DNA from 2 places in the Megasphaera indica genome. Region 2 is predicted to be linked to the other one. Evidence: riboswitches for the same ligand, from Rfam matches in the RefSeq annotation. Region 2 holds a riboswitch; the other holds the start of a gene.
What was found. Region 2 has a riboswitch for FMN ahead of ribD (bifunctional diaminohydroxyphosphoribosylaminopyrimidine deaminase/5-amino-6-(5-phosphoribosylamino)uracil reductase RibD). Riboswitches for the same ligand answer to the same signal wherever they lie in the genome.
Positions count from the first base shown of each region.

Region 1 (3,831 bases), on a different contig from region 2:
CCTGCGGCGCCGTCCCGGAATACGGCGGCATCGTCTTGTCGCTGGAAAAGATGAACAAGATACTGGAAATCAATGAAGACGGCCTCTATGCCGTCGTCGAACCGGGTGTACGCACGTCGGACCTGCAGGAAGCGGCCGAAAAGAAAGGCCTCTTCTACGCTGGCGACCCGTGCAGCGGCGACTCGTGCTTCATCGGCGGCAACATCGCCACCAACGCCGGCGGCAACCGGGCCGTCAAATACGGGACGACGCGCCACCAGGTCTACAGCGTGGAAGTCGTCAACCCGACAGGGCGCATCGTCAACCTCGGCGCGCGCCTGCAGAAACAGTCGACAGGCTATTCCCTGGACCAGCTGGTCATCGGCTCCGAAGGGACCCTGGGCATCATCACCAAGGCGACGCTGAAGCTCCTGCCCAAGCCGAAGTACGCCCTCGACCTGCTGGCCATCTTCGACGACCGCCGCCAGGCCATGGGCGTCGTCACCAAAATCATCAAGGCCGGCATCACGCCGACGTGCGTCGAATTCATGGACAACATCACCATCAAGTCCGTCGAAAAATACCTCAATGAAAATCTCCAGGGCAGCGACAACGGCAACTACGTCATCGTCGAAGTCGAAGGGACCAGCGAAGACGACCTGGACGACAAGGCCGTCATCCTCGACGAAGTCTGCACGGAAAACGGCGCGTCGTCAGTCCTCGTCGCTGACCACAATAAGATCTGGCAGGCCCGCAAGGCCTTTGCCGAAGCCGTCCGCGCCGAAAGCCTCATCGTCTGCAAAGAAGACGTCGTCGTCCCTGTCGACCAGGAAGCGGCCCTCCTCGATGAAATCCTGCGCCTGGCCAAGAAATACAACCTGGTCACACGTATCGCCAGCCACGCCGGCGACGGCAACATTCACTTGAACATCCTCAAGAATGAAGATGCCACCTACGAAGACTGGGACCAGCGGGTCAAGGCCAACCAGCAGGAACTGTACAAATTCATTTATGCCCACGGCGGCCGCCTGTCCGGCGAACACGGCATCGGCTACAAGCGCAAGCATTTGATGGAAGAATTCACCGATCCCGGCGAACTGGAAATGATGAAGGCCATCAAGAAAGCCCTTGACCCGAACGACATCCTCAACCCGGGGAAAATCTTCGACGTCGACTAACTTGCAAAAATGAAAGTTACCGTGTATAATACATAACAGAACTGAATAAAACGTATATCTTCAGGGCAGGGTGAAATTCCCGATCGGCGGTATAGTCCGCGAACGCTACGGCGTAGGAGCCATTGGCTCGTGATTTGGTGCGATTCCAAAACCGACAGTATAGTCTGGATGGAAGAAGATGTGGCGTGCTGTTTCTGCAGCGTGCCTTTCCTTGCATGTCAAAGCCCTGTGCCTCATCGCCAGGGCTTTTTGAGTACCACCAACTATGGACAATACAGACTTTAAGGAGGTCTTTATTTTGACTACAGAAAAACGCAAATTCAACACTATCGAAGAAGCATTGGAAGAATTACAGGCCGGCCACGTCATCATCGTTACCGACGACCCGGACCGCGAAAACGAAGGCGACTTCATCTGCGCCGCCCAGTACTGCACGACAGAAAACATGAACTTCATGGCCAGCCACGGCAAGGGCCTGATCTGCATGCCCATGAGCATCGAATATGCCCATAAGCTCGGCCTGCCCCAGATGGTCAGCGAAAATACAGATAACCACGAAACGGCCTTCACTGTTTCCATCGACTACGTCGACACGACGACGGGCATCTCGGCTGTCGAACGCGCCCTGACGGCCCGCAAATGCGCTGAAGAATCGGCCCGTCCCGAAGACTTCCGCCGTCCTGGCCACAACTTCCCCCTCGTCGCCAAACGCGGCGGTGTCCTGACCCGCAACGGCCACACGGAAGCCACGGTCGACCTCATGCGCCTGGCCGGGCTCAAACAGGTCGGCCTGTGCTGCGAAATCATGGCAGACGACGGCACGATGATGCGCACGCCGGACCTCTGGAAAATCGCCGACGAATACGGCCTGAAATTCATCACCATCCACGATCTCCAGAACTACTGCCGCCGCCACGACAAACACGTCATCCGCGAAGCCGTCGCCAAGATGCCGACGAAATACGGCGATTTCAAGATCTACGGCTACATCAACGACCTGACGGGCGAACATCACGTCGCTCTGGTCAAAGGCGAAATCGGCGACGGCAAGAACCTCCTGTGCCGCGTCCATTCCGAATGCCTTACAGGCGACGTCTTCGGCTCCCGCCGCTGCGACTGCGGTGAACAGCTGGCCGCTGCCCTGACACAGATCAACGCCGAAGGCCGGGGCATCCTCCTCTACATGCGCCAGGAAGGCCGTGGCATCGGCCTCATCAATAAGCTCAAAGCCTACGTCCTCCAGGAACAGGGCTACGATACAGTCGAAGCCAATGAAAAACTCGGCTTCGCTCCGGACCTTCGCGAATACTGGATCGGTGCCCAGATTCTCCAGGACATGGGCGCTAAAGAAATCCGCCTGCTCACGAACAACCCGGAAAAAGTCTACGGCCTCGAAGGCTTCGGCGTCGAAATCGTAGAACGCGTCCCCATCGAAATGAAACCCCAGAAATTCGACGAATTCTACTTGGAAACGAAAAAGAATAAAATGGGCCACATCCTCCCCCATCTGCATTAAAAGCGAGTAAAAAAGGCGCTGTCGCATGAAGACAGCGCCTTTTTTAGCAGTGGCTCGTGGCTCGTGGCTCGTAGGGGTCGCCACGTGGGCGACCCGCCGGGTATTGGGCAACATTATCCCCAAGCTGGAAAATCACTCATATTCTGAAGCGGGCTTGCCACGTGCAAGCCCCTACAGATGTGACGCCTCGGGAATTTCTTTTTTAGTAGTCAGTGGTTCGTGGCTCGTGGTTCGTAAGGGCCGTCCTGAAAGCCTTTCTGGCCCACCAGGTACCGATTAGCGGGAGGCGCAGGGTAGCTGCCAGAACGGACAGCTTAGCTGGCGGCCCGCCGATTTCCTTAATGTTCCTGCAGCAAGGTGAATTTGTCCTTGTGGTAATCGATGAGGCCTTCTTTTTTCATCTTGCTCAGTTCGGCCGATAAGGCGCTGCGGTCGACGGAGAGGAAGTCGGCCATCTGCTGGCGGTTGAAAGGCAGGACGAAGGTGGCCTTCCCTTTTTGCCGGGCCATGTCGGACAGGTAGAGCATGATTTTCTGGCGCGTCGAGCGCTGGGTCAGGTAGCGCATCTTTTCCGTAAGGAGGCGGTTCTTTTCGGCCATCAGGCCCAGGAGGTTGCCTGTAAAACGAGCCTGGTCCGGCGTCAGGACCTGACCGGCATGGAGGATATTGCCGACATAGACCTGCATGATGACCGCATCCGAGGCAGCGACGACGTCGACCGTTGCCGGCGCGTCGGGCAGACAGGCAAAGGCTTCGCCGAAAAAGAAGCCAGCCGGGATCTGGGACAGGATATTGCGGTTCCCCCAGTAATCTTCCTGGATGATGTGGACCGCCCCTTCCAGGACCAGTCCGATATAGGGGACGGCATCGCCGGAATAAAAGAGGAATTCCCCTTTTTCATACTTCTTCTTGCGTACCTTCAAGCGCTGCAAGAGCGGCAGGACATCGGCTTCGGCGACGCCGTGGAAGAGCGGCGACGTTTCAATGAGGGAAAGATATTGTTCCATGGAAAGACCTCCAAAAAAAAGATGATAGTTGGAAAAACAACAGCTTATTTTTGCTCCATCGACTATACTTAGACCATAAAGGTCCCAAACCAGTTTGATGCATATACCACGATGGAGGAAATTATGATACGTAAAATTATACAGATTGATT
Region 1 is NZ_JBKKJR010000019.1:12,838-16,668, forward strand. It holds gene ACFCTO_RS09445 (FAD-binding oxidoreductase) at 1-1,157, shown strand, start outside; FMN riboswitch at 1,210-1,341, shown strand; gene ACFCTO_RS09450 (bifunctional 3,4-dihydroxy-2-butanone-4-phosphate synthase/GTP cyclohydrolase II) at 1,456-2,673, shown strand; gene ACFCTO_RS09455 (Crp/Fnr family transcriptional regulator) at 3,012-3,680, opposite strand; gene ACFCTO_RS09460 (ATP-binding protein) at 3,804-3,831, shown strand, end outside.
Region 1: linked by a shared signal. The riboswitch ahead of ACFCTO_RS09450 (bifunctional 3,4-dihydroxy-2-butanone-4-phosphate synthase/GTP cyclohydrolase II) and the one ahead of ribD (bifunctional diaminohydroxyphosphoribosylaminopyrimidine deaminase/5-amino-6-(5-phosphoribosylamino)uracil reductase RibD) in region 2 are both predicted to bind FMN.

Region 2 (3,831 bases):
GGCAGACGCCGTTGACGGCGATGCTGTCGCCGAGCTGCGTGCCTTCTAATACTTTGTGTGCCTGAATGGTCAGGCGGATGGAATCGGGGCGGCGGTCCATATGGGCAATCGTCCCCAGTTCCTCAATGATGCCAGTGAACATAGGCGCCCTCCCTGTTGGCATTATATGCCGTAATCAATACATTATTGTCATGGAGTTCTGCCGAATCGTAGACCAGCGGCAGGCATTCATCGAGTTCATCGACGCCGCAGCCGCCGACAGACGGCAGGGCCCCGGTCCCACCGATGACCTTGTCCCCCATGAAGGCATAGATCTTATCGACCAGGCGGGCGTCGAAGAAGCTGCCCTGGACGGTACTGCCGCCTTCGACGAGGATGCTGGTCAGCCCTTCGTCGTGCAGGAGCTGCAAGGCGTCGGGCAGGTAGATGGTCTTGCCGTCCTGGAGCGGTGCCAGGATGACGCGGACGCCAGCCTCTTTCAGGGCTTTCATCTTCTCTACCGGGCACAGGGACGTCGTAACGATGATGGTCTGCGTCGTCTTATCGGTGACGACGAGCGAATTCAAAGGCGTCCGCCCTTTCGTATCCAGTACGATGCGCACGGGCTGATGCGGTGCATCCTGGCCGGGCCGTTCGATGCGGCTGGTCAAGAGGGGATTGTCTGTCAGGACCGTGTTGATGCCGACTAAGATGCCGTCATATATGGAGCGCAGATAGTGACCGTAGCTGCGGGCCCATTCGTTGGTGATCCACTGGGATTTCCCCGTCCGTGAAGCTGTGCGGCCATCGAGGCTCTGGGCCAGTTTGATGGCGATGAACGGTTTCTGGACCATCATGTTCTTGATGAAGACTTCGTTGAGCTGAGCCGCTTCCTTCGACATGAGGCCGACTTCGACGGCGATGCCGGCTTTGCGCAGGATGGCCGCGCCTTTGCCAGCCACTAAGGGGTTGGGGTCGAGCATGGCCATGACGACTTTGCCGACGCCTTTTTCGACGAGGGTCCGGGCACACGGCGGCGTTCTCCCGTAATGGGCGCAAGGTTCGAGGGTCACATAGACCGTAGCCCCCTTCGCCCGTTCGCCAGCTTCACGCAATGCCCATACTTCGGCATGAGGCGTGCCGGCCTTATGATGGTATCCCGTGCCGACGATTTCACCATCTTTGACGATGACGCAGCCGACGGCAGGATTGGGTGTCGTATAGCCCAGGGCGGTCTTTGCCAATTCCAGGGCTTTTTTCATATACTCTGCCGGTTCCAATGTATTCCTTCCCTTCTATTCAGATTCGCAAGATAAAAAAAGGCTATGGACGTAAGATTCCCATAGCCTTTTGAGCGCAACAAAAACACAATCTGTCGTCTTTTCCCATCCAGACTGTACTGTCGGTACCGAAATTGCATCGGTTCAACCCTTGCGGGTTAGCGGACTGTCACCGCCGGTCAGGAATTGAAAGCGCCGCTTTCTCACCTTGCCTCAAAGACTATCCTTATTCATTTGAACTACATGTATGATTTTAGCACATGAAAAGAAGAAATACAAGTCCTTATCGCAAGGACGCGATGGCAGCGGCCCGGTCGTCAGCTCCGAAGACGGCACTGCCGGCGACGAGGAAGGTCGCACCGGCGTCTTTGACGGCCTGAACGGTCTTGGCATTGACGCCGCCATCCACTTCGATGACAGCCGTCGTATTGCCGGCCTGTTCCAGGAGCGCCTTGGCCTGGCGAATCTTATCGACGGCATAGGGAATGAACTTCTGGCCGCCGAAGCCGGGGTTGACGCTCATGATGAGGATCATGTCCAGCTGCCCGGCCAGGCAGGACAAAGTCGATACGGGGGTCGCCGGGTTGAGGGCGACGCCGCCTTTCATGCCGGCTTCGTGGATCTGCTGCAGGACCCGGTCGAGATGGGTGCAGGCTTCCTGATGGACCGTGACGTACTGGACGCCGGCAGTAGCCAGGCCGTCGATGTAGGTTTCCGGATGTTCTACCATGAGATGGGCATCGAAGGGCAGCTTGGTGCAGCTGCGCAGGGCCTTGACGACGGGGACGCCAAAGGTCAGGTTCGGCACGAAATGGCCGTCCATCAAGTCGAGATGGATACAATCTGCCCCCTTCCGTTCGACGTCCTGAATGTCTTCAGCCAGGCGGGAGAAGTCCGCTGATAATATAGATGGGCAAATGGTTACCATGACTATCGTTTCCTTTCTGCAATGGAAGTGAGTATCTTACAGTATGTGTCATACCGTTCTTTCTGGATATGACCGTCAGCGACGGCCTGTTTGACCGTACATTCCGGTTCGGACAGATGGAGACACGACGAGAACTTGCAGCCGCCGCTGTAGGGCAGCATGTCCGGGAAGAGGCGCAGGACTTCCTTCGGGTCGAGGTGCTCGAAGTCGAGAGAGCTGAATCCCGGCGTATCGACGACATACGTATCGCTGTCGAGGCGCATGATTTCCGAATGGCGTGTCGTATGGCGGCCGCGCTTGATTTTTTCGCTGACAGCGCCGACGGACAAGTCTTCCCGGCCCAGGATCTGGGACAGCAGGCTCGACTTGCCGACGCCCGACGGGCCGGCAAAGGCCGTCATGCGGTGGGGCAGCAGATTCCGCAGGGTATCGAGGCCTTCGCCGGTCTTGGCCGACACGAGATAGACGTCATAGCCGCAGCGTTCATAAAAGGCCTTGTAGGATTCGGCCGTCTCCCGGTCCAGGTCGCACTTATTGAAGCACAGCGTCGGATGAATGCCGCCGTATTCACAGGTCATGAGCATCTTATCGACGAGGAACTGGTTCGGGTCCGGCGACTTGGCCGCCATGATGACCAGGAGCTGGTCGATATTGGCCACGGCCGGCCGGCGTATCTGGTTGCGCCGGGGCAACAGGGCTTCGATGACGCCCTTGTCCTGGCCCAGCTCGGTGATTTCCAGCTCGTCGCCGACGAGTATCTTCGCTTTCAGCAATTTGCCGCGGCGCCGGCACTCGATGAGCCCTTCCCGGCCGACATCGACGTAATAATAGCCGTTATAGTTCTTGATGACGCGTCCTTTTGTCATGTTCCTCCCCTTAGATATACTGGTCCTGTACTAACGAATTGTTGATGTATACTTTGACTCTCGTCTTGCCCGTGCCGCTGACGCTCTTAGAGATGTTGTCGCCGCCGGCCTGGCTGCGGTCATAGACGACGCGCGAGCCATTGTCGTCGGATACGACGATCTGGACATGCTGGCTGGAAGCGCCAGACGGTACGCTGATATTGACCGTCCCGTAATGAGGCGTCCCGGCCGGTTCCTGGTTATTGGCACTGCCATCGGATCCGCCGGAGCTGCTCGACGGCGAGCTCTGGCTGCTCTGGGACGACGGATATTCGACGGACAAGTTGACGACCTTGCCGTCTTCCGACGTCTGGCCCGTGACGACGGCCTGAGAGCTGTCCTTCGACGAATCGAGGTTGGACACGCTGCCGACGGAATAGCCGGCGCTTTCCAGGGCCTTCACGGCCGCATCGAGGCTCATGCCGCTCGTATTAGGTGCTTCATTCTTGGCCGCTTCTGCTTCTTTTTCGGCTTCGCTCTTACGGCAGACGACGAGGTCGACTTTCGTCCCCTTTTCGACTTTCTTCGGCGATTCCGGGTCCTGGTCGATGATGGTCCCGTCGGCATACTGAGCGCTCTCTTTGTAGCGCACCTTGCCCACAGACAGGCCGATTTCCTTCAGTTTCTTTTCGGCCTCATCGAGGGTCAGGCTCCGCAGGTCCGGTATGAGGACTTCTTCACCTTTATTCCCCTTGCTGACAGTCAGGTAAATGGTCCGGTTGGCCTTGACGACGGCTCC
Region 2 is NZ_JBKKJR010000011.1:74,279-78,109, reverse strand. It holds gene ACFCTO_RS07235 (riboflavin synthase) at 1-142, opposite strand, end outside; gene ribD (bifunctional diaminohydroxyphosphoribosylaminopyrimidine deaminase/5-amino-6-(5-phosphoribosylamino)uracil reductase RibD) at 123-1,259, opposite strand; FMN riboswitch at 1,353-1,484, opposite strand; gene rpe (ribulose-phosphate 3-epimerase) at 1,543-2,187, opposite strand; gene rsgA (ribosome small subunit-dependent GTPase A) at 2,190-3,053, opposite strand; gene pknB (Stk1 family PASTA domain-containing Ser/Thr kinase) at 3,064-3,831, opposite strand, start outside.